Regions from separate parts of the Hydrogenophaga sp. RAC07 genome, predicted to be linked through region 3. Evidence: predicted binding sites of a transcription regulator. Region 3 holds the regulator's gene; each other region holds the start of a gene.
The links. Region 3 encodes FNR, which switches genes on or off when oxygen is low (the NO sensors DNR and NnrR bind a similar motif). Its sites were predicted from a motif close to TTGATNNNNATCAA; they were not measured.
Positions count from the first base shown of each region.

Region 1: BSY239_RS03850 (fatty acid desaturase) is a predicted target of FNR. The motif match lies at 4,041-4,054, and genes of this name have one in related genera.
Region 2: BSY239_RS12770 (universal stress protein) is a predicted target of FNR. The motif match lies at 4,520-4,533, and genes of this name have one in related genera.
Region 4: BSY239_RS22135 (P-type ATPase) is a predicted target of FNR. The motif match lies at 4,865-4,878, and genes of this name have one in related genera.

Region 1 is NZ_CP016449.1:813,326-820,641, reverse strand. Features, by position in the region: gene BSY239_RS03865 (symmetrical bis(5'-nucleosyl)-tetraphosphatase) at 1-352, shown strand, start outside; gene BSY239_RS03860 (DEAD/DEAH box helicase) at 374-1,897, opposite strand; gene ypfJ (KPN_02809 family neutral zinc metallopeptidase) at 1,964-2,842, opposite strand; gene BSY239_RS03850 (fatty acid desaturase) at 2,901-4,004, opposite strand; gene dcd (dCTP deaminase) at 4,164-4,736, opposite strand; gene BSY239_RS03840 (GbsR/MarR family transcriptional regulator) at 4,862-5,464, shown strand; gene BSY239_RS03835 (cytochrome ubiquinol oxidase subunit I) at 5,503-6,870, shown strand; gene BSY239_RS03830 (cytochrome d ubiquinol oxidase subunit II) at 6,896-7,316, shown strand, end outside.
Region 2 is NZ_CP016449.1:2,748,433-2,755,748, forward strand. Features, by position in the region: gene pdhA (pyruvate dehydrogenase (acetyl-transferring) E1 component subunit alpha) at 1-312, shown strand, start outside; gene BSY239_RS12745 (alpha-ketoacid dehydrogenase subunit beta) at 306-1,280, shown strand; gene BSY239_RS12750 (dihydrolipoamide acetyltransferase family protein) at 1,277-2,455, shown strand; gene BSY239_RS12755 (acyl carrier protein) at 2,452-2,709, shown strand; gene BSY239_RS12760 (zinc-dependent alcohol dehydrogenase family protein) at 2,772-3,785, opposite strand; gene BSY239_RS12765 (c-type cytochrome) at 3,996-4,421, opposite strand; gene BSY239_RS12770 (universal stress protein) at 4,636-5,457, shown strand; gene BSY239_RS12775 (GYD domain-containing protein) at 5,556-5,909, shown strand; gene BSY239_RS12780 (Do family serine endopeptidase) at 5,887-7,316, shown strand, end outside.
Region 3 is NZ_CP016449.1:1,523,476-1,530,791, reverse strand. Features, by position in the region: gene aceA (isocitrate lyase) at 1-72, opposite strand, end outside; gene BSY239_RS07190 (DMT family transporter) at 369-1,340, shown strand; gene BSY239_RS07185 (sulfite exporter TauE/SafE family protein) at 1,342-2,013, opposite strand; gene hemN (oxygen-independent coproporphyrinogen III oxidase) at 2,017-3,396, opposite strand; gene fnr (fumarate/nitrate reduction transcriptional regulator Fnr) at 3,548-4,267, shown strand; gene BSY239_RS07170 (hypothetical protein) at 4,380-4,610, opposite strand; gene BSY239_RS07165 (hypothetical protein) at 4,642-4,926, opposite strand; gene ccoG (cytochrome c oxidase accessory protein CcoG) at 4,952-6,403, opposite strand; gene ccoP (cytochrome-c oxidase, cbb3-type subunit III) at 6,410-7,316, opposite strand, start outside.
Region 4 is NZ_CP016449.1:3,054,382-3,061,697, reverse strand. Features, by position in the region: gene BSY239_RS14305 (hypothetical protein) at 1-299, shown strand, start outside; gene BSY239_RS14300 (hypothetical protein) at 292-1,194, shown strand; gene BSY239_RS14295 (HU family DNA-binding protein) at 1,303-1,689, opposite strand; gene BSY239_RS14290 (Fic family protein) at 1,985-3,511, shown strand; gene BSY239_RS22135 (P-type ATPase) at 3,899-4,777, opposite strand; gene BSY239_RS14275 (hypothetical protein) at 5,480-5,965, shown strand; gene BSY239_RS14270 (heavy-metal-associated domain-containing protein) at 5,977-6,264, shown strand; gene BSY239_RS14265 (copper-transporting P-type ATPase) at 6,312-7,316, shown strand, end outside.

The DNA.
Region 1 (7,316 bases), 710 kb from region 3:
CGACCGCCTGCGCGTCGTGGTGAATGCCTTCACGCGGTTGCGCTTCTGCTCGGCACAAGGTGTGATGGAGTTCGAGACCAAGGAAGGCGCCGATGGCGCGCCGCCGGGCTTCATGCCCTGGTTCGATGTGCCGGGCCGGCGCACCACCGGCGTCCCGGTGGCGTTTGGCCACTGGTCGACGCTGGGGCATGTGCAACGCGAAGATGTGTTGCCGCTGGACACGGGCTGTGTGTGGGGAGGTTGCCTGACGGCGGCGCGCATCCTGAGCACGCCCGGGCAGGTGGAGCGCATCGACGTGCGCTGCCCGCAAACCCAAAAGCCCGAGAACAAGAAGCCTCGCAAGGACCTCTGAGCGCAAGGCCGAGGGCGACAATCAGTCCTGCTGCACCGGCGCTGGAACAGGCTCTGCGACCACAGGTGCGGGCGCGCTCTTGAACAGCGCGGGCACCTTTTTGCGCGACTTGATGTTGGGCGACACGGTGCGCGCGGTGGCACGGGACGACGCTTCCCACGAGGGCGGCGTGTCACCCGTGGCGCTGGGCTCGTAGGGTTTGTCGAACAACGGATCTGCCGGCGCGCGCGGGGCACGCGCAGGCGGACGGCCCGCTGAAGCCGTGCGTGGCTCCTCGCGACCTTCGCCGCGCACTTCGCGGTCGCGCGGTGGGCGGCCCTCGCGGGGTTCGCGGCGCACGTCGCCCTCGGGCGCCTGCCAGGCGCGCTGGCCATCGTTGAAGCGGCCGGCCGGGCGCTTGTCCGCTTCGAGTTCGAGCGCTTCGAGTTCGAGCTTCTTGCCCAGCAGTTTTTCCAGGTCACCCATGAGGCGCGCATCACGCGGGCTCACGAAGGACACGGCCAGACCGGAGGCGCCGGCACGGCCGGTACGGCCGATGCGGTGCACATAGTCTTCGGCGTTGAACGGGATGTCGAAGTTGAACACCGCCGGCACGTCCTTGATGTCCAGGCCGCGCGCGGCCACGTCGGTGCAGACCAGCAGATCGACCGCGCCGCTCTTGAAGGCTTCCAGCGCTTTCAGGCGTTCGTCCTGGCTCTTGTCGCCGTGCAAGGCGGTGGTGTTGAGGCCCTCGCGCTCCAGCGAGCGCGCCAGCCGGGCGCAGCCGAGCTTGCTGTTCACGAACACGAACGCCTGCTTGAGACCGCGCTCGGCGAGGATCTGTTTGAGCACGCCGCGTTTGTCGTCGTCGCCCACGCTGTAGAAGTGCTGCTCCACGGTGGACGCGGTGGCGTTGGAGCGCGCGACTTCGATCGTCACCGGGTCCTGCAGGTAGCTGCCGGCCAGGCGTTTGATCTCGGTGGAGAAGGTGGCGGAGAACAGCAGCGTGGTGCGCTGCTTGGGCAGGTACGACAGGATGCGCTGCAGGTCGGGCAGGAAACCGATGTCGAGCATGCGGTCGGCCTCGTCCAGCACCACGTACTCGACCTGGTTGAGCACGCAGTTTTTGGCTTCGATGTGATCAAGCAACCGGCCGGGCGTGGCCACCAGGACTTCGACGCCCTTTTTCAGTTCGGCCGTCTGCGGCTTCATGTCCATGCCGCCGAACACCACCATGCTGCGCAGGTTGGTGTACTTGGCGTAGAGCTTGACCTGCTCGGCCACCTGGTCGGCGAGTTCGCGCGTGGGCAGCAGCACCAGGGCGCGCACGGGATGGCGCGCGGGCGAGGTCGACGCGTTTTCGTGCTTCATCATTCGCTGCAGCAAGGGCAGCGTGAAAGCGGCGGTTTTGCCGGTGCCGGTCTGGGCGGCGCCCATCACGTCACGGCCTTGCAGCACCACGGGAATCGCCTGCGCCTGGATCGGCGTCATGGTCTCGTAGCCCATTTCGGCCACGGCGCGCTCAATGGCGGGGGAGAGGGACAGTTCGGAAAAGGATTGGGTCATGGGCATCAAAGTTAGCCCGTGATTGTCGCACTTTGACGACTTTTCGTCCAAAACCGGCCCCCATGCTCACAGACTCTGCGCCTTGAAGGTGTCACAAGCCTGGACACTTCCTGTCTTCAGGCCGCTGTTGAACCAGCGCTGGCGCTGCTCGCTGGTGCCGTGGGTGAAGCTGTCGGGCACCACCTGGCCCTGGCTCTTGCGCTGCAGGGCGTCGTCGCCGATGGCGGCGGCCGCGTTCATGGCCTCTTCCACATCGCCAGGCTCCAGGATGGCGCCGGTCTTCTGGTTGTGGTGGGCCCAGATGCCGGCAAAACAGTCGGCCTGCAGCTCCACCCGCACCGACATGGCGTTGAACTCGCGCTGGCTCACCCGTCCGCGCATTTCGTCCATCTTGCCGGTGATGCCCAGCAGGTTCTGCACGTGGTGCCCCACTTCGTGCGCGATCACATAGGCCTGCGCAAAGTCGCCCGGCGCGCCGAGCTGGGTGCGCAGCGTGTCGTAGAAGCTGAGGTCGATGTAAACCTTCTGGTCGCCCGGGCAATAAAACGGACCCATGGCCGACTGGCCGGTGCCGCAGGCGGTGGGCGTGGCGCCGCGAAACAGCACCAGGCGCGGTTTCTGGTAGGTCGATCCGGCCTGCTGGAACATGGGTCCCCACACATCTTCGGTGCCGCCGAGCACCGAGGCCACGAAGCGCCCCATGTCGTCGGTGGGCGCCTGCGTCGGGCCCTGGCTGGTTTCCACCTGGGCCGCCGGTGACAGGTCACCGCCGCTGAGCGCGCCCAGGATGGTCATGGGGTTGATGCCGAAGATCCAGCCGGCCACCAGCGCAATCGCGATGGTCCCCACGCCGATACCGCGTCCACCGATGCCCCGGCCACCGCCGCCCGGGCTCGAGCGCCGGTCCTCCACCTGGTCCGACTGGCGGTTGTTTTCCCACTTCATGCTGCGTCTCCTGCGCAGCGGAAGTCGCTGCGCGGCCCATTATCCGGGCCGGCGCCACTCAGGCGATGGCCGTCTGGCAGGGGCTGGTTTGCAGGCCGGAGAAATCGGTCCAGCAGCGGCGCTCGAAGTCGTAGAGCTTGCAGCGGCGCGCGGTGTCGAAGTACCAGCGCCACGAAAAGCGCTGCACCGTGATGCGCCCGGGCAGCGTCGATTCCAGCAACTGTTGCGCACCTTCGAGTTTGTAGAGCGGGATGCTCATGTCCACGTGGTGCGCGGTGTGCTCCATGATGTGGTGCAGCAGCGCGCCGATGCGCAGGGGAAAGGTGAGGTGCACGGTGGTGGACACGAAAGGTGCGGCCCGCGCCCAGGCGGCCTTGTCGTCGTGCCACTGCACGGCGGTGTGCGTGTGGTGCACGTAGACCACGAAGCCGATCATGGCGTTCCAGAACAGGAAAGGCACGCCGAAGCCCAGGCCCACGAGCAAGGCGACGGACTGGTCGGTGGCCAGGGCCGATGCCACCAGCGCGCCGATCCACACGGCGGCGGTGGCGATCACGATCACGCCGTCCCACACAAATTCAGCGCGGCGCGTGCCCAGGTAGGTCTTGCGTGGAAAGAACATGCGCTTCCACCACATCTCCACCAGGTAATAGGCCGCCGGCCCCCAGCCGCTGCGGTAGAGGCGCTCCAGCCTGCGTTGGCCGGGGCTCAGCGCGTCGAATTCGGCGCGGGTCAGCGGTGCCCAGACGAAGTCGACACCCTTGAGGTTGGTGTAACCGTGGTGCACCACGTTGTGTCCCACTTCCCACAGGCTGTAGGGCGTGAGCGAGGGCAGCATGGCGATGCGGCCCAGCACGCGGTTGAGCCCGCGGCGCGGTGTGTAGCTCTGGTGGCAGGCGTCGTGGCCGATGATGAAGAGCCGCCCGATCATGAAGCCCGCCGCCAGGCCGCACAGCAGCTTGGCCCACCAGGCCGACAGCAGCACGGTGCCGACCATGAGCGAGGCGAAGATCGACCAGTCGAGCGCCAGCAAGGCAATGGCGCGCGCGGTGCGGCGTTCAACGATGGGGGCGAGCCAGCTGCGGATCACCTTGCGGTGCGGCAGGGGCTGACTGGCGGGGATGGGGTCGGGGGAAGCGAGGAAGACGGGATTGCTGGACATGGCGACCGATGCTATCGGCCAAAGCCCCACAAGGCCTTGATACAAGTCAAGCTACCGGCGGTGGAACGACAGTCCAGAACACCGCGGAACCGGCTCTGCCGGGCCGCTGGTGTTGCCCCCTGAGGGGGTCGCGCGAAGCGCGGCGGGGGGAGCTCTTGCCTAAGCCTTGGGCAACGTCACCCCGGTCTGCCCTTGGTACTTGCCGCCGCGGTCCTTGTAGCTGACCTCGCAGACATCGTCCTTGTCGCTCTCGAAGAACAGCACCTGCGCGCAACCCTCACCCGCGTAGATCTTGGCGGGTAGCGGCGTGGTGTTGCTGAACTCCAGCGTCACGTAGCCTTCCCATTCGGGTTCGAACGGCGTGACGTTGACGATGATGCCGCAGCGCGCGTAGGTGCTCTTGCCCAGGCAAATGGTGAGCACGTTGCGCGGGATGCGGAAATATTCCATGGTGCGCGCGAGCGCGAAGCTGTTGGGTGGGATCACGCAGACATCCTTGTTGATGTCCACGAAGCTGTTCTCGTCGAAGTTCTTCGGGTCCACCACCGTGCTGTGGATGTTGGTGAACACCTTGAATTCGGGTGCACAACGGATGTCGTAGCCGTAGCTGCTGGTGCCGTAGCTGATCACCTTCTTGCCCTCCACCGTGCGAACCTGTCCGGGCTCGAAGGGTGAAATCAGGCCGTGTTCCTCGGCCATGCGGCGGATCCATTTGTCGCTTTTGATGCTCATGGAGCGCGATTGTAGGGATTCGGGACGCGCCAACCGCCGACTCGCCACCGGGCAGAAACCCCGCGAACTTCCCGGAATTTCAGTAATTACTGAAAATTCAAGCCGGAGCAGATACATTTCTGCCCATGCCTCTCCAGGACCACCTCCCCCCGCTCAACCGCGAGTTCGTTGCCCACTTCGGGGAAATGGGCAGCAAGTGGGGCATCAACCGCACCGTGGGCCAGATCTACGCGCTGCTCTACATCTCGCCGCAGGCCCTGAACGCCGACGAGATTGCCGAGACGCTGGAGTTCTCGCGCTCCAACGTGAGCATGGGCCTGAAAGAACTGCAGGCCTGGCGCCTGGTGCGCCTGCGCCACCAGCCGGGCGACCGGCGCGAGTACTTTGAAGCGCCCGCCGACGTGTGGGAAATATTCCGCGTGCTGGCCGAAGAGCGCCGCCGCCGCGAGGTGGAACCCACGCTCTCGATGCTGCGCACCGCGTTGCTCGACACGCCCACGACCGAGGCCGAACGCCACGCGCAAAACCGCATGCGCGAGATGCACGACCTGATCGACCGTCTCATGACCTGGTTCGACGACGTGCAGAAGCTCGCGCCCGAGACCGCGATGCAGCTCATGGGCATGGGCACCACGGTGACCAAGGTGCTCGAGTTCAAGGACCGCCTGACCGGCAAGTCGCCCGCCCGCAAGACACCCCCGAAAGACCCGCTCGACCACGCAGCCTGAGCGCACAGAACACCGACTCCACTTCACCAGGTACCACCATGGACGCCTTGATCCTGTCGCGAATCCAGTTCGCCGCCAACATCAGCTTTCACATCCTGTTCCCCACCATCACGATCGCGATGTGCTGGTTCCTGCTGTTCTTCCGGTTGCGCTTCATCAAGACGCGCGACCCGGCGTGGGAAGAGGCCTACTACTTCTGGACCAAGGTGTTCGCACTGACGTTTGCGCTCGGTGTGGTCTCGGGCATCGTCATGAGCTTCCAGTTCGGCACCAACTGGCCCGGCTTCATGGAGAAGACCGGCAACATCTCGGGTCCGCTGCTGGGCTACGAAGTGCTCACCGCTTTTTTCCTGGAAGCGAGCTTCCTCGGCATCATGCTGTTCGGCCGCGGGCGCGTGTCGGAGCGCGTGCACCTGGCCGCCACCTTCCTGGTGGCCTTCGGCACCACCATGTCGGCGTTCTGGATCCTGAGCCTCAACTCGTGGCTGCAGACACCTGCCGGCTACGAGATCGTCAACGGCCAGTTCTACGCCACCGACTGGTGGGCCGTGGTGTTCAACCCCTCCTTCCCCTACCGCTTCGCACACAAGCTGCTGGCCTCGGCCCTCACGGCCTCGTTCCTGATCGCCGGCCTGTGCGCCTGGCAGCTCATCAAGGGCAGCGCCACGGCCGGCACGCACAAGGCCATGCGCACCGCGCTGGTGGCCGCAGCCATTGTCATTCCGATCCAGTTCGTGGCCGGTGACATGCATGGCCTGAACACGCTGGAACACCAACCCGCCAAGATCGCCGCCATGGAAGGCATCTGGGAAACCGAAAAAGGCGCGCCGCTCACGCTGTTCGGCATTCCCGACGAGAAGGCCGGCGAAACGCACTTCGCGATCCAGATCCCCAAGCTGGCCAGCCTGATCCTGGCGCACGACCTGGACGCCGAAATCAAGGGCATCAACGAATTTCCGGGCGCACACCCGCCGGTGGCACCCGTCTTCTGGGCCTTCCGCGTGATGGTGGGTGTGGGCTCGCTGATGCTGGCGGTGGCGTGGTTCGCCGCGTGGCAGCTGTGGCGCAAGCGCCGCCAGATGGCCGACGGCAAGATCCACCTGCCCAAGCCGCTGCTGTGGGTGCTGGCGGGCATGACCTTCTCCGGCTGGGTGGCGACACTCTCGGGCTGGTACGTCACCGAAATCGGCCGCCAGCCCTTCATGGTCTACGGCCTGCTGCGCACCAGCGAGATCGCCACCGACATCGCCCCGCCCATGATTGCGCTCACGCTCACCGCCTACCTCATCGTCTACGGCCTGCTGCTGGTCACCTACATCGGTGTGCTCAAGTACATGGCGGAGAACCCGTTCAAGCACGCGCCCATCCCCGGTGGCAATGCCGCCCTGGGCAAAGCGGGCGTTTGACCGAATCGAGACGGAGACACAACACATGACCTGGGCCGAATTCCTCCCCCTGATCTTCCTCGCCGTGATGGGCCTGTCCCTGCTGGCCTATGTGGTGCTCGACGGCTACGACCTCGGTGTGGGTCTGCTGCTGCCGCTGGCCAGCGAAAGCCAGAAGGACACCATGATCGCGAGCATCGGCCCGTTCTGGGACGCCAATGAAACCTGGCTGGTGCTGGGCGTGGGTGTCTTGCTGGTGGCCTTTCCGTTTGCGCATGGCCTGGTGCTGCAGGCGCTGTATCTGCCCGTGGCCATCATGCTGATCGGACTGATCCTGCGCGGTGTGGCGTTCGACTTCCGGGTGAAAGCGCCACTTCAGTTCAAGGGCTTCTGGAACAACGCGTTCTTTGCCGGCTCGTTGCTCGCCAGCAGCGCGCAGGGCTGGATGCTGGGCAGCTACATCACCG
Region 2 (7,316 bases), 1.2 Mb from region 3:
CGGGCCAAGAAAGGGCCGGTGTTCCTGGAGTTGCGCACCTACCGCTTCCGGGCCCACTCCATGTTCGATCCCGAGCTCTACCGCAGCAAGGCGGAGGTGGACATCTGGAAGCAGCACGACCCGATCGACATGCTGGTGGCGCACGCAACATCGCTGGGCCTGGCAATGGACCGCCCCGCGCTGGAAGCCCGCATCCAGGCGGAGATCGACGACGCGGTGGCCTTTGCCGACGCGGGCACGCTCGAACCGCTGCAGGATCTCACCCGCCATGTGCTGGCCGAGACCGAACCCGGCACAGGCGCGCCATGCTGACCACCTACCGCGAGGCGCTGCGCCTTGGCTTGCGTCAGGCCCTGCTGGCCGACCCGCGCGTGCTCCTGATGGGGGAGGACGTGGGGCGCTACGGCGGCACCTATGCGGTGAGCAAGGGCCTGCTGGACGAGTTTGGTCCACACCGCGTGCGCGACACGCCGCTGTCGGAATCGGGCTTCGTGGGCTGCGGCATCGGTGCGGCCATCAATGGCCTGCGTCCCATCGTGGAGGTGATGACCGTCAACTTCAGCCTCCTGGCGCTGGACCAGATTGTCAACAACGCGGCCACGCTGCGCCACATGTCGGGCGGCCAGGTGGGCGTGCCGGTGGTGCTGCGCATGACCAGCGGTGCCGGCCGGCAACTCGCGGCCCAGCACTCGCACAGTCTGGAGGTCTGGTACGCACATGTGCCCGGCCTGCGCGTGCTGGCCCCTGCCACGGTGGAAGACGCGCACGGCATGTTGCTGACTGCCATGCAGTGCCCCGACCCGGTGGTGATCTTCGAACACGCGATGCTGCTCAACACCGACGGCGAGCTGCCCGACCCGCCCCCCGCCGTGGCGCTGGAGGGTGCGGCGGTGCGCCGCAGCGGCACCGACCTGAGCCTCATCACCTACGGCGGATCGCTGCCGCGCTGCCTGGTGGCGGCCTCGCAGCTGGCCAGCGAGGGCATTGAGGCCGAGGTGCTCGACCTGCGCTGCCTGCGCCCGCTGGATGTGGACGCCATCTCGGCCAGCGTGCGCCGCACGCGCCGCGCGCTGGTGGTGGACGAGGGCTGGAAGACCTGTGGTCTGGCCGCCGAGATCATCGCGCTGCTGGTCGAGCAGGTGTTCTTTGAGCTCGACGCTCCGCCGGCGCGGGTGTGCAGCACCGAAGTGCCCATGCCCTACGCCAAGCACCTGGAAGATGCGGCCCTGCCCAATGCCGCGCGCATCGTCGAGGCAGCGCGCGCGCTGATGCACCCATGATCGAGCTGCGCATGCCCTCCTTCGGCGCCGACATGGATGCGGCGCGCTTCGTGCAGTGGCAGGTGAAGCCAGGCCAGGCGCTCAAGCGTGGCGACGTGGTGGCGGTGGTCGAAACCCAGAAGGGCGCGATCGATGTGGAGTTGTGGCACGACGGCACCATGGCCCGCCTTTTGGCACAGCCGGGGCAAGAGATCCCGGTGGGAGATGTGCTGGCCGTGCTCGCCGGTGAAGGCGAGGACTGGCAGCAGCTGGCGGCTGCACCGGTCGCCGCGACGGTCGCCGCGCCCCCGGCGGCACCGCCCACACAAGCGCAGGCACCGCCCGCTTCCACCGCACCAACGGCGTCGGTCGCCGCTCAACACGCACGCATGTCGCCAGCGGCGCGGCAACGCGCGCAGGCCCTGGGGGTGGACATCGAAGCGCTGGCGGCGCAGATGCCTGAGCGGGTCGTGGCGCTGGCCGACGTGGAGCGCGCGGCGACCACCGCCGCTGCCGCCGCGCCCTCGCGCAGCACCGCCATGCGCGCGGCCATCGGTGCGGCCATGACGCGTTCGTGGCGCGAGATTCCGCACTACCACGTGGGCTGCGAGATCGTGGTGGAAGAACCCTTGCGTGCGCTGGAGGCCTTCAACCGGGACCGCCCGGTCAACGAGCGGGTGCTGTTCGCAGCGGTGCTGCTGCGAGCAGTGGCGCAGGCCGCGTCGGACACGCCCACGCTCAACGGCCGATTCGAGAACGGCGTGTTCCAGCCAGCCGATGCGGTGCACCTCGGTGTGGTGACCTCGCTGCGCGGTGGCGGCCTGGTGGTGCCCACCGTGCACGACGCGCACCGCCTCTCTCTGAGCGAATTGATGTCGCAGCTGCGGGCCGTGCTGGAACGCGCGCGCAACGCTCAGCTGCGCAGCTCTGACCTCGCCGACTCCACGCTCAGCGTGAGCCACCTGGGCGATCTGGGGGCCGAAACGGTACAGGGCGTGATCTACCCACCCCAGGTGGCGCTGGTGGGCCTGGGCCGCGTGGTGCTGCGACCGGCCGTGGTGAATGGGCAGGTGGTGGCAGCGCGCACCCTGCACGCCTCGCTGGCAGGTGACCACCGGGTCAGCGACGGCCTCGTCGGCTCGCGCTTTCTGGCTGCGCTGACTGCCCGGCTGAAGACCCTGGAGCCCGGATCATGAACACACCCGAAGCGCTGCGGCAAGCAGTGGCCCATGCGTTGCGTGGCATCGCGCCCGAAGCCGACCTGGACCATGTCAACCCAACCGCGTCGCTGAGAGAGCAGCTTGATCTCGACTCGTTCGACTTCCTCAAGCTGCTCATCGCGCTGCAGGAATCTGTGGGTGTGGACATACCGGAAGCGGACTACGGTGATGTCGACTCGCTGGAACGGCTTGTGTCGTACCTGCTGCGCAGGCAAACGCGCACCGCATGACCGCCCCCCCCAACACCCGGTCCGCCCCGCTGTCCCGCGTCGCGTTCAGGTGAGGCTTCGGCTCACATCACCAGAACAGCCGCGCCCTGCAGCCGACCGGCACGCAGATCGTTCAGCGCTTCGTTGGCCTGATCCAGCGCGTAGGCGGTGGTTGCCACCCGCAAAGGCGCGGTGGACGCGAACCTCAGGAAATCCGTGGCATCGGCCCGCGTGAGGTTGGCCACCGAGACCAGCTGGCGCTCTTCCCACAACCACGCATAGGGAAAGGCCGGGATGTCGCTCATGTGGATGCCGCCGCACACGACCCGACCACCCTTGCGCACGGCGCGCAAGGCCAGCGGCACCAGCGCGCCCACCGGCGCAAAGATGATTGCAGCGTCCAGCGGGGTCGGTGGTGCTTCGTCGGACCCGCCTGCCCACGTGGCTCCCAGCTCGCGAGCGAAGGCCTGGGCCTGCGCATCGCCGGGGCGGGTGAACGCCAACACCTGACGGCCCTGATGTTGTGCGACCTGGGCGATCAGGTGCGCCGCTGCGCCGAAGCCGTACAGACCGAGCACCTGGGCGTCTTCGCCGGCCATGCACAAGGCCCGCCAGCCGATCAGTCCCGCGCACAACAGGGGTGCCAGGTGCTCGGCGTCCATGGACAGGTTCAGCGGCAGGCAGAAGGCGGCCTCGGCGATCACGTGGCTGGCAAAACCTCCGTCGCGCCCATGGCCGGTGAACAGCGCGTGGTCGCACAGGTTCTCGCGCCCGAGCCGGCAGAACGCGCAGTGCCCGCAGGTGTGGGCGAGCCAGGGCACGCCCATGCGCAGACCCAGGCGGCCCGCGTCCACATCTGGGCCCACCGCCTCCACCACACCAACGATTTCGTGTCCGGGTACCAGCGGCAGCCGCGGCAGGGGCAAGTCCCCGTCGACCACGTGCAGATCGGTCCGGCACACCGCGCACGCTTGAACGCGCAGGCGCACTTCGCCCGGACCGGGTTGAGGCAGCGGCCGCGTTTCCAGCCGCAGTGGCTGGCCTGGCGCGTGCAGAACCATGGCGCGCAGGCTTGCGGGTGTGGGCGCCTGTGTCATCGGCAAGCTGCCTCGCTCCACCTGTGGCGCCGGGTACGCCAGACGGTCCGAAAACTCGCCTCGTCTGCCTGCAGCTGGCTGAACGTGCCTCCGGTCAGCGTGCCGGTCTTGCCGGTGCACGACAGGTCCAAGGCGAACAGCAACGAGACATGAGGTCCATCAACGCAATCCCGGCGAAGACGACGCCGCATGGCCGGGCGGTTCACATGCTCAAGGCGCTTGAAGGCGGCTGATGTACTCGAGCAGCACGAGGATGCGGGCACGCACCAGCTCGGCCGAGTCGTAGCTGCCGCGGGCCTCCCTCAATTGCTGGGCATCGTCGATCCGGTACTCACGACCCCAGACCGGCATGTCGCGCGAGCCGTGGCTGGGCACACCCGCGCCATCAATGACGCCATAGAGACGGTTGATCGGCAAGACACCCTGGTTCTTCTTCGCCAACTGCGTCAGGTCGGGCGGACTCTTGCGCAGCAGCTCGCCCAGCGGGCCATTGCCCTTGCCGTCGGTGCCGTGGCAACTGGCGCAGTTGTTGACAAACTCCTGCCTGCCCGGATCGAACGTGGCCTGCTGTGCCGAAACGGCTCCCACGCCGAGCAGAACGGCACACGCGAGGAATCCTCTCTGGATGGTTTTCATGGATTGGCTCCTTTGATGATTTGGTGTGGTGGTCGGCCTGCACTGAATGAATCCGCGCAAGCCGGAACACATGCTAGGTCGCGGCCGGATCGTCTCGATTGAGGTGACTCAATGGCGCCCGATCCCTGCAGACAGGTTGAGCCTGCGCAACGCAAGGCGTTGGGCAAAGAGGTACCTTCCTTTGCTCGCAGCTTGCGTCTTCAAAGGAATGACCATGCAGACCCACGGCTCCATCCTGCTGCACATCGACAGCTCGGCCGGCACGCCGGCGCGCATCAAGCTGGCACGCCAGATGGCCGACGATTTCGGGGTCGAGGTCACCGGCCAGCCCTGCGTCTTGACGGCACTGGTGCGCTACCCCTTCGCCATGGAAGGTGCAGCAGCCGCCATCTCACTGATGCAGGACCTGGACAGGGAAAGCAACGAAAAGATGCACACCAGTTTCCTGTTGCTCACCGGGGGTCACGGTCGACTGCACTGGGCCGAACCGCTGGCCGACGGACCCTGGGGCTTTGCGCGGCAGGCACTGTATGCCGACCTGATGATCCTGGGTCAGCCCGACCCGGACGACCCATCGGCCGGCGAGTTGCCAGCGGACTTTGTGTCCACCACATTGCTGGAAAGCGGGCGGCCGGCCCTGGTGCTGCCCTGCACCGGTGCGAGCGCCCCGGCAGGTGGTGTGGTGCTGGTGGCGTGGAAGGAAACCCGGGAAGCGGCTCGAGCCTTGTCAGCCTCCCTGCCCTGGCTGCAACGGTCGAAGCAAGTGCATGCGGTGTGCTTCGGGGAAGGAAGTGGTTCAGCCCTGCATTCGCTGCAAAGCTACCTCCAGTCCCACGGAGTGGGCATCACTGCGCATGCGGGCGGCATCGAAGACGGCGAGGTTGGCAACCGCCTGCTGTCACTGGCGACGGACGTGGACGCAGATCTGCTGGTGATGGGCTGTTATGGACACGGGCGTGCACGCGAGTGGGTGCTGGGAGGTGCCACGCGCACAGTCCTGAAGACGATGACGCTTCCTGTGCTGATGGCCCATTGAAGACATCACTGGCGACACCTGCCCCGGCATTGAGCAGACTCAAACGGCAGACCTGCGGTGCACGTAGAGTGGCTTCAACAAGGTTCGGGGAGAACTGCATGGCCACTTTCATCCTGCTGACGCGCCTGTCGCCGCAAGCGCTGCACCAACCCAAGTCGTTCGAAACGCTGGAGCGGCATGTGTCCCGACAGGTACTCGACCATTGTCCGACCTCGAAGTGGTCGATCAGCCATGCGCTGCCTGGCCCGTGGGGCTATCTGGATGTGATCGAGGCTCACGACATGGAGACCGTGACCCGGGCCTCACTGCTGGTGAGGAGCCACGGCAAGGCCTTGCACAGGTCGAGTAACAAGTGGGTCTGCCCGGTTGGCTCGATCCCGAAACAGGCGAACCTCCCGAGGGTGAGTCACCTCCTCATCGGGACACACCATGAGCGACATGCGAACGCGTGACCGGGCGGGCAGCCCGATGCCAGTGTCTTTCCTGTTGCTGGCCGCCTTGCTTGCCGTGGACGCGAAGGCGCAAACACCGCCTGCGGTTTCTCACGGCCCCCGTGCCACCGTGATCCCGGGCGCGATCATGCCCAACTACCGCGCCATTGTTCAGTTGGCAGCACCCGCCGTGGTCGGCATCACGGTCACCGGCTCGCGCAAGGTCTCGCCCCAGGACTGGATGCCCTGGCCGGACGAAGAACCCTTCTCCTCGCTCTTCAAGAACCTGCCGCGCGGCACGCCGCCCGGTGAGCGGCCGTTTCGCGGCCAGGGCTCGGGCTTCATCATCACGCCCGATGGTCTGGTGCTCACCAGCGCGCACGTGATCCAGGGCGCCGAGCAGATCCTGGTGCGGCTGAGTGATCGGCGCGAGTTCAAGGCCCAGGTGCTGGGGGCCGATCCGCTGACCGACGTGGCCGTGCTGCGCGTGGCGGGCAGCAATCTGCCGGTGGTGCGCCTGGGCCGCGTTGACGATCTTCAGGTGGGCGACCCGGTGCTGGCCATCGGCGCGCCCTACGGGCTGGAGCAGACCGCCACCCAGGGCATCGTCAGCGCCAAGGGCCGTGCGCTGCCTGGCGAGTCGCTGGTCACCTTCATCCAGACCGACGCGGCGGTGAACCCGGGCAACTCGGGCGGACCGCTGCTCGATGCCAGCGGATCGGTCGTGGGCATCAACGCCCAGATCTACTCGCAGTCGGGCGGCTACCAGGGCCTGTCGTTCGCGATCCCGATCGAGGTGGCCCTGCGCGTCAAGGACCAGATCGTGGCCCACGGGCGGGCCCAACATGCGCGGCTGGGTGTCTCGATCCAGAATCTGAACCAGTCGCTGGCCCGCTCCTTCGGACTGGACTTGCCCAACGGTGCGTTGGTGGTGGGTGTGGCGCGTGACAGCGCCGCGCGCTCGGCCGGCCTGATGGCGGGTGACGTGATCACGTCCGTCAATGGCCAGCGCATCGACAATGCGGGCGACCTGGGCGGCCGTCTGGCCCTGATGGCGCCGGGCGACACGGTGCAACTCACCGTGTGGCGCAACCGGGCCCAGCGCACGGTGAGCGTGAAGCTGGGGCGGGCCTCCGACGACACCACCACCACCCCCGAGCAGCCCGTCGCGTCGCCGGGACAACTCGGGCTCCGAATGAGGCCGCTGACCAGCGCAGAGCGTGAGGCTGCGTCGCTGGACGGTGGCGGCTTGATGATCGTGGAGAGCACTGGTCAGGCCGCTCTGGCAGGTGTGCAGGTGGGCGATGTGCTTCTTGCCGTCAATGGCACGCCGGTGTCGAGCGTGGAGCAGGTGCGCGCCATCGTCGCGCGCAAGCCCGCTGCCGTGGCGCTGCTGATCGATCGCGATGGCGAGCGCCTGTTCGTGCC
Region 3 (7,316 bases):
GGTGGCCCAGTCTTTTTCCAGGGCTTCGATTTGCTGCTGGCGGCTCAGTTGCTCGGTCAGGGATTGAGGCATGGGGATACTCCGTGAGGTTGATGGAACAGGGTTGGCTTCGGGTTGGAGCAAGTTCGCTTGCAAAGCCGCAGCCAGTGCCTTGACTTTAAGTCTTATAGAAGACTTTTAGAAGCTCTTATGTCTTATATAAGAGAAAAGATTTTTCCTTGTTTATCAAAGACATCTTTGCCTGCTTTCTCAATGCAAAATTCTTTTTCTTGTATCAAGAAATTTTTCTGCACCGCAGCATTCTATGATTTCGTATTGCGGAATCACGTGACCTCATTCCGAAAAGTGAAGGCGCCGAGCCTTGGGGCATGATCCAGCCCACTTTCGAACCGGCCGATCTTGTGAATCCCATCCCTCCCCTGAACCGCTGGTGGGCTTATGCCTGCCTCGCATTGAGCATGTCCCTTGTAGGCAGCTACGTGGCCCTGTCCAAGCCGCTGGTGCTCGTGTTTCCCATCTTCCTGCTGGCCTGGTTGCGCTTCGGCATTGGTGGGCTGGCCATGTTGCGCTGGCTCAAGAAGCCGCCGGGCGAACCGCCGATCACGCCGCACACCCGCGGGTTGCTGTTCCTCGAATCCTTCCTGGGCAACTTCCTGTTCTCCATCTGCATGCTGTTTGGCGTGAGCATGACCACGGCGGTGGCGGCCGGCGTGGTCATGTCGTCGATTCCGGCGGTGGTGGCCGTGCTGAGCTGGATCTTTTTGCGCGAACGCATCGGCTGGCGCAGCGCGGCCGGCATCGCGTGTGCGGCGCTCGGCATCGGCCTGTTTTCGCTGCAGAAGGTCGACACCGGCGTGGCGGTGGACAGCAGTGGTCCGCTGGGCATCAGCCGCGCGCTGCTGGGCAATCTGCTGGTGTTCGCGGCGGTGGTGTGCGAGGCCTCCTACGTGGTGATCGGCAAGCGCCTCACCGAAGGCCTTGGACCCAAACGCATCTCGGCCATCATCAATCTGTGGGGCTTTGCGCTGGTCACGCCGTTCGGGCTGTGGGCCGCATGGTCGTTCGATTTCGGCACGGTGAGCTTGCCGATCTGGACGCTGCTGGTGTTCTACGCGCTGGCGGCCAGTGTGTGGACCGTGTGGCTGTGGATGACCGGTTTGAAGACGGTCCCGGCCTCCCAGGCCGGGGTGTTCACGGTGATGCTGCCGGTGAGCGCGGCGGCCATCGGTGTGCTGTTCATGGGCGAGCGCCTGACAAGCTTGCAGGTGGTTGCTTTCGGCATCGCGCTGCTCGGGCTCGTGCTGGCCACCCTGCCCCAGCGTCGCCCCGCTCAAGCCTGATTCAAAGGCACCAGAGACCGGTGGGCTGTGTGATGCCCATCCACAAGGCCCAGCCGGACGTGGCGGCCAACGCCAGGCCGGCCAGACGAATGCCCCAGGAGCCGGAGCGCGCGCCGTTCAGGCGCAGCAGCAGCCAGGGCGCGGCGGTCAAGGAGATCGATGTGCCGATGGAGAACAGCGCCATGATCGCCGCGCCCTCCAGCGCGTTGGCCGAGAGTGACGCCACCAGCAGAGCCGAATAGAGCAAACCGCAAGGCATGAGCGCCCATGCCACGCCCAGCACCACCGGCGCGCGCTGACCCATGGAGGTCAGCACCGGGCGCGCCTTGCGCCAGATGTTCTGACCCAGGGTCTCGATCCAGGCGGGCTGGCGTGCGCGCCAGATCAGCACCACACCCAGCAACAATGCGGCCACGTGGAACGAGGTCCACACCGGGCGGATCGCCGTGGTGTTGGTGCCCAGCCAGGCCAGCCCTTGCACCGAGCCTGCGGCAAACGCACCGAACAAAGCGTAGCCGACCATGCGGCTGAGCTGGAAGGTCCACAAGGCCTGGGTGCTGCGCGCACCCGCAGCGCGGCTGATGCCGGCGCACGCGGCACCGCACATGGCCACGCAGTGGGGACCACCCACCACGCCCATGAACAAGGCCGTGATCGCCATCGAGGTCTGCATGGATCAGATGATCTTCGAAAACCGCGCCCGATCCATGTCCACCTGCAGATTCTTGTCGAACACCATGGCGATCGCCCGCACCAGGTACCAACCGGCCTCGGTGACCTGCACGCCCGTGGCGTCCAGACGCACCAGCCCGTGCTCGGCCAGGCCCGCCAGCACTTCAAGCTCTCGCGCAAAGTGCTTCCGGAAGTTGATCAGGTGTCCGAGTTCGATCGACTCGAACTGCAGCTCGCCCTGGCACATCAGGGACATGATCACCGCGCGGCGCAACAGATCGTCGCGCGTGAGCGCCAGGCCACGCACGATGGGCAGGCGGCCCTGGTCGAGCATGTCCCGGTACTCCTCCAGCGTCTTGGCGTTCTGGCTGTAGGTGGCGCCGATGCGGCCGATGGCGGAGACGCCGAGCGCGATCAGGTCGCAGTCGGGCTGGGTGCTGTAGCCCTGGAAGTTGCGGTGCAGCCGGCCCTGGCGCTTGGCCACGGCCAGCGCGTCGGTGGGCAGTGCAAAGTGGTCCATGCCCACGTACACGTAGCCGGCGTCCTGCAGGGCGTCGAGTGAGGCCGAAAGCATGGACAGTTTGGCGCCGCCGCTGGGCAGTTCGGCGGCAATGATGCGCCGCTGCGGCTTGAAGCGCGACGGCAAGTGGGCGTAGGCGTAGAGCGCAATGCGGTCGGGCCGCAGGTCGTTGACCTGGGCGAGCGTGCGCGCAAACGACTCGGGCGTCTGCAGCGGCAGGCCGTAGATCAGGTCCACGTTGATGGACTCGAAGCCGATGCGCCGCGCGGCGGCCACCAGCGCAAACACCTGCTCGGCGGGCTGGATGCGGTGCACCGCCTTCTGCACCGTGGGATCGAAGTCCTGCACACCGAAACTCAGGCGGTTGAAGCCCAAGCGCGCCAGCGTGCGCAGGCGCTCTTCGGTCACGGTGCGCGGGTCCACCTCGATCGAATATTCGCCGCCGGGCACCAGCGTGAAGTGCGAGCGCAGCATGCTCATGAGGTCTTCGAGTTCGGCGTCCGACAGGAAAGTCGGCGTGCCGCCACCCAGGTGCAACTGCGACACGTGTTGCCCGGGGCCCACGTGCGCCACCTGCAACTCGACCTCCAGCGCCAGGTAGCGCAAGTACTCGGCCGCGCGGTCGTGGTGCTTGGTGATCACCTTGTTGCAGGCGCAGTAGTAACAGACCGATTCGCAAAAAGGTATGTGCACGTAGAGCGAGAGCGGCAACGCCATGGAGCCCGCCTTGCGCTGCTCCAGCGCCTGGACGTAGTCGTCCTCGGTGAAGGCTTCAACGAACCGGTCGGCTGTGGGGTACGAGGTGTAGCGCGGTCCGGGAATGTCGAAACGGCGCAGCAGATCGTCGGAAATGGTGTGGCTCAAGGGGTGTCTCCCAATCTAGGGAGCCACTGTGCAACAGGCCCCGCGCGCGGGCCTTGATCTTCATCAAGCAGCGCAGCATGATCCGCAAGACACCACCATCGACTCCCCACGGGGGTATGCTGTGGCCTGTCACACATTCCCCGGATTCTGTATGGATGCCCACACGATCAAAGTTGCCTGCTCCAGCTGCAACCTTCGCGAACTCTGCCTGCCCATGGGTTTGAACGCGGACGAGATGGTCAAGCTGGACCGCGTGATCTCCACCCGCAAGCGCATCAAGCGTGGTCAGGCGTTGTTCAACGTGGGCGACAAGTTCACGTCGCTCTATGCCGTGCGCTCGGGCTTCTTCAAGACCTGTGTGACCACGGCCGATGGCCGCGACCAGGTGACGGGCTTCCAGATGACGGGCGAAATCATCGGCATGGACGGCATCGTGAGCGACCACCATTCCTGCGACGCCGTGGCACTGGAAGACGCCGAGGTCTGCATCATGCCGTTCGACCAGGTGGAAGAGCTTTCGCGCGAGTTCACCACGCTGCAGCACCACGTGCACAAGATCCTGAGCCGCGAGATCGTGCGCGACCACAGCGTGATGCTGCTGCTGGGCAGCATGCGGGCCGAAGAGCGGCTGGCTGCCTTTCTGCTGAACCTGGTGCAGCGCCTGCATGCGCGCGGCTTCTCGCAGTCCGAATTTGTTCTGCGCATGACGCGCGAAGAGATCGGCAGCTATTTGGGCATGAAGCTGGAGACCGTGAGCCGCACGTTCTCGAAGTTCGCCGAGGACGGCATCATCGACGTGAAGCAGCGCCACGTTCACATCAAGAACGTGGAAGCACTGCGCCAGATCGTCAATCCTCAAACGTGCATTTGAGGCCCCCACGCTCCGCCGCTGCGCGGGTCGCTGCCCCCCGAGGGGGCTGATCCGGCTTGGGGCGGCCCGGCGCCGGATCGCGCACCCCGCTCCCCGCTCCCCGCTACGCCGCTCAGAGCTCGGACGGCGGCAGGCTCAGCAGCGTGGTGAGCGCACTCGACGCCATCGTCAGCGCCCAGAACACAAAAAACGCCAGTGTGTAGACCGCCTCGCGCGACAGCGCCAGCGGAGCGCCAAACCAGTGCAGGTCGCTCGGGTCGACCAGCGCAAACACCACCATCTCGAGCACGGCCGCCACCAGAAAGGCGGGCCAGGCAATCACCATCAGGCGTTTTCCCCACATCGGCTGGTCTCCCCCTTGTTGTGATGGCCAATCACTCGGCCGGAATCACCGGTGAAGCCGCGTTGTTGCGCGCCTGGTGGGCCGGTTGCAGCTTGGCCAGCGCGTCGATGCGCGCCTGACCCTGCAGCGCATGGGCGGCCTTGTAGTCGCGCTGGTAGTCGGCCTTGTTGAGCACCGGATCGGCCCCGTTGATGGCGAAGAAGGCGGCCGTGAGGCTGGCCGCCACGCCCACCAGCGGCGCGCCCACCACCAGCCACATCTGTGGCGTTCGCCACCAGGCGGCTGCAGTGTCGGGTGAAGTTTTGTTTGAACTCATGGGAATCTCCTGAAATACGGCGGGTTCAGCGCGGCACGAGGAAGGCGGCCTTCTCGGTCACGCGGGCCACCTCGTCGCCGGTGGAACGGATCTCGAACTGGATCGGGTGCGAGCCGGTGGACGCGGTGCCGGGCGGGATCTGCACCCGCACCGCAGCCGATCGCACCTCGGTGGGCAACACCTCGACCTCGGTGACCGGATCGAGCGTGATGCCTGGCAGACCCGAGACGCTGATGGCATAACGCTGCGTCTCCTCGGTCGCGTTCATGATCTGCAGTCGGTACACGTTCTCGATGCGGCCCTGCTCCACCATGCGCGCCATGGAGCCGCGGTCTCGCATCACGTCCACGCGCAGCGGCGTTCGCATGTAGAGGCTCACGCCCACCGCTGTCGTGATGGTGAGCAGAATCGCCGAATACACCAGCACACGCGGACGCATGGCGCGCTTGAGCATCTGTTTCGTGTCCCAGCCCTGCTGCATGCCGTTCTGCGTCGAGAACTTGATGAGGCCGCGCGGGTAGCCCACCTTGTCCATCACGTCGTCGCACACGTCCACGCAGGCCGCGCAACCGATGCACTCGTACTGAAGACCTTTGCGGATGTCGATGCCGGTGGGGCAGACCTGCACGCACATGGTGCAGTCGATGCAGGAGCCCAGCCCCAGCGCCACCGGGTCGGCCTTTTTGGAGCGCGGGCCACGTGGTTCGCCGCGCTTCTCGTCGTAGGTCACGATCATCGTGTCCTTGTCGAACATGGCGCTCTGGAACCGCGCATACGGGCACATGTACTTGCACACCTGCTCGCGCAGAAAGCCGGCGTTGCCATACGTGGCGAAGCCGTAGAAGAACACCCAGAAGGTCTGCCAGGGGCCGAGCGACGCGGCCAGCGAGAGCGCAGCCAGTTCGCGGATGGGTGTGAAGTAGCCGACGAAGGTGAAGCCGGTCCAGAGCGCAAATGCAATCCACAGTACCTGCTTGAGTACCCGCTTGCCGAGCTTGGCGGCCGACATGTTGGCCGCGTCCAGCCGCAGGCGGGCCGAGCGGTCGCCCTCGACCTTCTTCTCGATCCACAGGAAGATTTCGGTGTAGACCGTTTGCGGGCAGGCAAAGCCGCACCACAGACGCCCGGCCACCGCGGTGAACAGGAACAGCGACAGCGCCGAAATGACCAGCAGACCCGTGAGGTAGATGAAGTCCTGCGGGTACAGCACCAGGCTGAAGATGTAGAAGCGGCGAACTTCGAGATCGAACAGCACCGCCTGGCGTGCGTTCCACTCCAGCCAGGGCAGACCGTAAAAGACGATCTGCGTGATCCACACCATGAGCCAGCGCCAGTTGGAGAACACGCCCGAAACCGAGCGCGGGTGGATCTTCTGGCTGGCCGCGTACAGCGACACCATCGCTTCATCGTCCACTGCGGCGGGCACGATGGGGATGACGGTGGCGGAGGGCTTGGTGGTGGACACGGGTGGTTTCAAACGGACTCAGTTCGCCGCGGCCGCGGGTTTGTTCGACATTCCCCAGACATACGCGGTCAACACGTGGATCTGGTCGGCGTTGAGTTTGCCCGCCTGTGCCGGCATCTGGTTGGTGATGCCGTTGGTCACGGCGCGCACGATGGCCTCTTCACCCCAGCCGTGCAGCCAGATGCCGTCGGTGAGGTTGGGCGCACCCAGTGCGGTGTTGCCTTTGCCGTCCGCACCGTGGCAAGCGGCGCAGACCGCGAACTTGGTGCGACCGAGCGCAGCGCGAATCGAGTCGTGCGGCGTGGCCGAGAGGCTGAGCACATAGTGCGCCACGTTGCGCACGTCATCCGGCGTGCCCACAGCGGCGGCCAGCGGCGGCATCATGCCGATGCGTCCTTGCGTCAGCGTGGTCTTGATCGCGGCCGGTTCGCCGCCATGCAGCCAGTCGCCGTCGGTGAGGTTTGGGAAGGTGCGGGCACCGCGGGCGTCCGAACCGTGGCACTGTGCGCAGTTGTTCATGTACAGCCGCTCACCCACCGCCATGGCGGGTGCGTCACCTGCGAGTTGTTCGGGCGAGAGACCGTTGAAGCGGGCGTAGATGGGCGCAATGTCTTGCTGCATCTTGTCCACCTCGGCCTGGTGCTGACCTTGCGAAGACCAGCCCAGAACGCCTTCGTATTTGCCGAAAGTCGGGTACAGCACACCGTAAACGAGCGCGAAGATCACGGTGATGATGAACAGGTACACCCACCAGCGTGGCAGCGGGTTGTTCATCTCCTGCAAGTCTTCGTCCCACACATGACCGGTGGTGTTGTCGGCGCGTGCCTTGACCTTGGTGGTGCCACTGATCCAGAGCAGGACCGCGCAGGCCAGGATGCTGACCAGGGTCAGCCCGGCCACGTACCAGGACCAGAATTCGCTGGTG
Region 4 (7,316 bases), 1.5 Mb from region 3:
ACAGCATTGCGCAACTTCTCACCGCCGTCAGCGGCTATGACTTGATCGTGCCGCTAGGGGCGACCTCGGCTATTGCCGAGCATCTGGGACTCAAGCGCGCCGACAGAGGCTTTAACGTCACTCTCCACGAGTGCGAAGATTTCGCTCTGCAGCATCGCCTCCACCTGGCTGATCGACCGGGATGGTTTGCCAGCCCGGTTGTCCAATACTTGGAACTGGCAAACGCAGGCGGGCGCAGCGGGGAACTGGCAGGCCAAGTGAAGAAGCAACTTCTCGCTGGAGGTGCACGCGATGTCTGACTCCAAGCCAGAAAGCGCGTCGGGCTATTCACTTGAAGTCACCGAGGCTTGTGAACAGGCGCTGGTCACCGTACTCGGGTGCATGGGCAGCCTGAAGGACACGGTACGGTTGGTCGGTGGACTGGTGCCCAGGTATCTCACCCCGGAGAGCCCGCCCGAGGTGCCAGCGCACGCGGGCACCTCTGACCTTGATCTGGTGATCGACCTCGCCGTGATCGCCGCCGGCGAGGACTACACCCCCATCTCGACCCGCCTCAAAGAACGTGGGTTTTCGAAGATGAAAAGGGAGCAGGGCGGTGTGTCCTCATGGCAGTGGGAGGCCAAGACAGAGCGGGGCGTGCCGGTGCGCGTGGAGTTTCTGTGCGATGCGACTGGCGACGAACCCGCGCGGCTTCGCTCGCTGGGTGCGGAATCGATTTCGGCGATGGCCATCCCTCACATGTCGATTGCGCAAACCCTCTATGAAACGAAAGAGGTGAAAGCGCAACTGCTGGACGGCAAGGGCGTTGCCGTGGAGCGCATTCACTACGCCAACCAGCTGGCATTTGTTGTGCTCAAGGCCATCGCGTTCGACCAGCGCGGCGCGAACAAGGACGTGGGGGATCTCATCCACGTTTTGCAGTACGGCAGCGACTTGGAGGAGGGCGCTCGCGCGTTCGCGGCGCAGTTCAAACAGGGTGCCCACCGTGCTGCGCTGGAGAGCGCGTTGGACTGCCTTCGACGCAGCTTCTGCGCCCGCGGTGACACGGAGGGCCATTTCATGAAGGGCTCGGTCGCCTACGGCCGATTTCACAAGCCCGACAACGTCGACGAACGCCTGCAGTTGCAACTTCAGGCCAGTGCTCTGGTGGATATGTATGTACAGCTGGTCCAGGCGGAAATTGAAAAGGGCTGAGTCCGCGACGGCCCGCAAACGAAGCTTGGGACACGGCGAGGCTGGCCGCAGACTGCTCGAAAAGAGAAAGAGGGCACGATAGCCCCCTTTGCACGAGATCAGCGCCGATTACAGAGCGGCGTCCTTGACCTTCTTGAAGAAGCGAGCCTTGACCTTGACCGATGCGGGCTTGGCGGCAAACATGCGCTCGACCTTGGTGAATGGGTCAATTCCCTTGCGGGCCTTCTTGGCAGGCACGTGGGTGGCAGCGACTTTGAAGACGCCTGGCCAAGTGAACTCGCCCGCGCCCTTCTTGGACAAAGACGCGAGGATGGCCGCCTCCAGTGAGCCGAGCACGGCCTTGACCGTTTTGGGCTCGGCACCGGAGGCTTGCACCAGGTGGGCGACCAGCGTGGTCTTGTTGAAAGTTTCCTTGATCGGCTTGAGCACGCTCACCTGTTTGGTGACGGTCTTCTTCGCGGCTGCCTTGGGGGCTGCCTTCTTTGCAGTGGCCATTCTTTTGTGACTCCATGGTTGGGTAACAGGACGCTGCGCCATTCGCGCAGTACGTGGAGTTTATGGCGGCAGGAGAGGCGCCTTTTTCTCGCATGGCATGAGTTGCTCAATCCATGTGCTGGTCTCGACACCGCAGCCGGTCTGTTGAGCGCCACAAGTGCGGCCTCTCAGTGGAACGTTGGTCGGCGGCTGTAGACGTTTTGCCGAACGATTGATAACATGTAGATGTTTTTCCAGTTTCAAAGATGTTCTGGCGATTGCAACGTCCTGCTGGTCGCTCCAACACACAAAACCCATGCCGCATCCCACTCCTCGCCTGTACTTGGGTTACGAGTCGTTAATCCGACGTTTCGGTTTGCGCGTGCCGCCTCTGCAGCGGATTTTTGTGGCGACCGAGCAGACGCTGGAAAGGCATACCTTCACCCCAGACGGCAGTGAGCGCATCGAGTTGCCTTTGAGGCGCCTGAGCGATCCCGAGGCATATACGGGCCAACTCACCTTTGCGCTCAAGCGAGAGCACTTGAACCTGACGGTGCTGGGGGCGCTCTTTGAACATCAAGAGGCTCGTGACGGCGTACAGGAATGGCTGCATGCCATGCCCAGCTCGCGTTACTCTCGAATGGCTGGCCACCTCGTGGAATGGCTCTCTGAGCACAAGTTGGACTACGACATGCCCGCCGGCAACCCGCGAATTTTCTTGCTCGACCCGGTGCACCATGTTTGCGGGCCCAAGGTGCTGGACGCCAAGTTCGGCATCATCAACAACGTGCTTGGTGGTCGCGCGTACAGCCCGCTCGTTCGTCGAACGCCTCGGCTTACAGCCTTGCTGGAGGAGGGACTTGCTGAGAAGGTGAAAACCGCCATGAGCAGCATCGAACCCGAGATGCTGGCCCGCGCGGTGGACTACCTCTACCTGTCCGAGACTCGCTCGACCTACAACATCGAAAACGAAATCCCCGACAGCCATCGCGCGGGCCGGTTTCGCAAGCTGCTGGAATCCGCCGGCGAACCCGGCCCACTCACGGAAGAGCAACTGTGTGCCTGGCAGAACCAGATCGTCAGCGACCACGCAGCGGAGTACCAGTACCGCCCCAAGCAGAACTGGTTGTCCCGTCCAGGGCGTATGCGCAACATCGCAGACTTCATTCCACCGCCCGTCGCACTGGTCGACCCCATGATGGATGACGTTGCCGCACTGGCAACAGCCGCGTCCGCCGGCGAGCTCGATCCCGTTGTCGCGGCCACTTGCGCCTCGTTCGGTCTGGTGTTTGTGCACCCCTTCTTTGACGGCAACGGGCGACTGCACCGGTTCTTGCTCCACCACGTGCTTCGCCAGGCTGGCTTCACCCCCGGGGGAGTCGTGCTGCCTTTGTCGGCCCGCATGCTGAGCCAGCTTGAGCGCTACTCGAAGCTGTTGAAGAGCTATTCACGCCCACGCACGGATCTGCTGGAATACATGCTGGACGGCGATAGCGCAACGATCCTGGTCAAGTCACCACAGCCGCGGTGGCTGTACGCTTACTTCGACGCAACCGACCTGTGCGAATTCATCCTGGAATGCTGCAAGCTGTGCGTTGAAGAGGATCTGCTGTCCGAGGTGATCTACCTGCGCGCTCACGACAACACGGTCAAGGACTTGGAAGCCTGGCTGGACATGCGCCAGTCCCAGCTGAATACCCTCATCGATGTCATCGTTCAGGGCAACGGCACGCTGTCCAAACGCAAGCGCAAACTGGCGGAAGGCCTGACCGATGAGCAACTTGCCAGGGTGGAGTCCGTAGTAGGCGAGCACTTTGCGGCATACATCGACGCCCGCGTCTGAATAGATGTTTTTCCGTGGATGCGGACGTTGGTAGACAAATTTCCGCAGTCAAAGACGTTTTTTCAAGCGGTTGGTTTTGGAATGAACGTTTCGGCCACCGCTCGTGCTTCCGGGCTTGGCCCGTCCGAACCAAGGAATTTGCCGTATGACCTCTTGGTCGGCACGGTAAGGTCACGGCCCTGGTGTGCGTTTTCTGGTTATCTACCCAGCATGCTGCGCCTATGCACGACCCTGCACCTCGGCCGACATGCCGCGCCAGGGAACGTCGCTTACTTTGGTAGAGGAGAGCAACACTAGACTAGCTTCTTCGGCGGCGTTCATATGGCGCGCGCCAGCGGGTGCTCACTGCCGGCCTGGATAGCGGCGCTCCAGGACAGTAGACTATCTTCATGATCGGGCGCTGCCAGCGCCGTGACCAACGTCGACTTGCCTTCGGTGAACGTGCTCGCCTTGTCGATCGCGACGGTGTCGACACTGTGCGCGACCTCCAGAGTTTCGGCATCCTTGATCAGGATGCCTTGGCGAACGGCCACCCCGGTGCCGGCCATGCTGCCTGTGGACGTCGCAAGGTCCACGGCCCACGGCACGCGGACACGCGATCAACAGCACCACCGGAACAAGGACGGCACTCACGCGGTCAACGCTACGCTGTAGCGGGGCTTTCTCGGCCTGCGCCGACTCGACCATACGAACGATGCGCGAGAGCATGGACTCCGCGCCCACCGCAGTGGTTTCCACCCGCAGCAGTACCCGGGCATTGAAGGCGCCGCCGGTGACCTTGTCGCCCGCGTGCTTGGCCACCGGCAGACTCTCGCCTGTGATCAGCGATTCGTCCACCCGGCTGGAGCCGATGGTGACTACACCGTCGACCGGAATACGCTCTCCCGGGCGCACCACCACGATGCCCCCGATCTTTACCTGCGAAATCGCAATATCCACGTTGCCATAAGGCATACGTGCGCGTGCCACCTTGGGCTTGAGGGTGTTGAGCGCCGCGATGACGGCGGTGGTATGGCGCTTGGCGCGCGACTTGAGCCATTTGCCCAGCAGAACCAGTGTGACGATCACCGCTGCGGCTTCGAAGTACGGGTGCGGCGTGCCGTGCTCCGCGTGCTTGAACAGCAGATAGACGCTCAGGCCGTATCCGGCGCTGGTACCCTGGGCCACTAACAGGTCCATGTTGCCGGCACCTGCTCGCACGGCATTCCAGCCCGCGCGGTAGAGGCGCGCGTCCAGCCAGTACTGCACCGGTGTGGCCAGTGCCAACCTTCCAGTCTGTTCGGTGGCGAACCGACCATCGTGCTGCGCCGCCGCACACTTTATTGGTCGGGGACCGTCTTCCGGCCAGCTTTCTTGATTTGCATCAAGACGGCTTGAGCCCACATGTTTAGCCTTGAATTGTTTCCACAGTTCGTCTGACCAAGATGCACATTCACCGCCGCTCACTGCGCCATGCCACCAGGATCATCCTGGCGGTGTGGCTGTTTGCATTGGGCGCCGGGGTGGCCAATGCCTGCCTCTTGAGCGAGCCTGACCACGGCGGTCACGATTCTTCAACGGTGTCACCACACCATGAATCGGTTGCACAAGGCCATCACCGCGCACAAAGCGACCCTGTTGATGCGGGATGCTTGAGGTTCTGTGATGAAGCACCGCTGGCCATCACCAAGGTCGATCAGCCCCTCGCCGACGGCAGTTCGGGTTGGGTGGGCGTGCTTTCGCGGACTGGGGCGCCAACCATGGCCACACCCACCGCAGTTCAGCTGCGGGTACACGCCACCAGACCCCCGCACATGGCTTCGCCCATCGCTGCGCGACCCCATCGTTTGACCTTGTAGACCGCTTCGCAGCCCATTGCGAAGAGCGCTCTTGCTGTCTGGGTCACCCAGATGGCGTCCCATCTCCTGTCTGGCATCCCCATTTTGTTGCCGCCTGCGGCGGCTCCCCCATTCCTTCAAGAACACCATCATGAAAACCATCCACACCCTCCTCACGCTTTCGACCGCCGTCTTGCTGACCGCTTGCGCGAACCCCAACGCCCCGGCAGCGGGTCCCATGTCGGCGGCCAATGCAGATCAACACGCTGCGCATCTAGCAGCTGTGGCACCGTCTGGGGCGCCGTCAGCCATGCACGACCACATGAAAGACATGCAGGCCATGCGCGACAAGATGATGAATGCCAAGACGCCAGCTGAGCGCCAGGCCTTGATGGCCGAGCACATGAAAACCATGCACGAAGGCATGGCCATGATGAAAGGCATGAAGGACATGAAGGGGATGGGCAGCATGCACGGCAAGGCGGGCATGCCGGGAATGGCGGGCATGAAGGACATGCCCATGGACATGTCCAAGCACCATCAGATGATGGAGATGCGCATGGACCTGATGCAGACCATGATGGAAATGATGATGCAGCGCATGCCGGATGGAACCATGCCGCCCGCCGGCAAGTGAAGGAGATCACGATGAACATCATCGATCTCGATGTGCAGGGCATGACCTGCGGTGCCTGCGTCCAGCGCGTCACGACGGCCCTGGCTCCAATCGACGGTGTGCAGGACGTCGCAGTGGATCTGCGAGCTGGCCGTGTGAGGGTCACAGCTGAGGCGAACGTGGCGCCATCGCAGCTGATTTCTGCATTGGCGGCAAGGCGCTACGAAAGCGAGGTGGTCACAAATGGCGCCCCGTCGGGTCAGGCAACCGACAGTCCGCCACCGCCCGCTGCGCCCGAGGGCGGTTGCTGCTGCAGTTGACCCCACCATGGGTCCGGCACAGCCAGCCTGAAGATTGGAGCCACGCCATGGAGTCACATCGTCATCACGATCATCGTCACGCTGGAAGCCCGGGTGTGCAGGCTTCTCCACCCTTGGCATCTCCGCTGGAAGGCACGGTCTACACCTGTCCGATGCACCCGGAGATCCGCCAGGACCAGCCGGGGAATTGTCCCAAATGCGGCATGTCGCTCGAGCCGGTCATGCCGGCACTGGACGAGACCGAAAACCCCGAGTTGCTCGACTTCCAGCGCCGCTTCTGGTGGACCCTGCCACTCACCGTGGTGGTGGCAGTGCTGGCGATGTTTGGCCACAACCTCGGCTGGTTTGAGATGGCCACGCAAAGCTGGATTGAACTCGTGCTCACCGTGCCGGTGGTGCTCTGGGCAGGCTGGCCGTTCTTCGTGCGGGGCGCACAGTCGGTGCTGAATCGCAGCCCCAACATGTGGACACTGATCAGCCTGGGCACCGGCTCGGCGTTTGTCTACAGCGTTGTGGCCACGGTGGCGCCGCAGGTGTTCCCCGATTCGTTCGTCTCCATGGGACGCGTGTCGGTGTACTTTGAAGCGGCGGCCGTGATCATTTCACTCACCTTGCTGGGCCAACTGCTGGAGCTCAAGGCGCGTTCACAAACCTCTGCGGCCATCCGCTCGCTGCTGGAGCTGGCGCCAAAGACCGCGCGGCGCATCCGGTCCGATGGGCTGGAGGAAGACGTGCCGCTGGCCCACGTGCATGTGGGCGACCTGCTGCGCGTACGCCCGGGCGAGAAAGTGCCTACCGACGGCACGGTGGTCGAAGGCAGCAGCGCGGTGGACGAGTCGATGCTCACAGGCGAGCCGCTCCCGGTGACCAAGCGGATGGGCGACAAGCTGATCGGAGCCACGCTCAACACCAGCGGTGCGCTGGTGTTGAAGTCCGAGCATGTGGGATCGGCCACCGTGCTCTCGCAGATCGTGCAGATGGTCGCCATGGCCCAGCGCTCGCGTGCGCCCATGCAGCGCATGGCCGACCAGGTGGCGGGGTACTTTGTGATG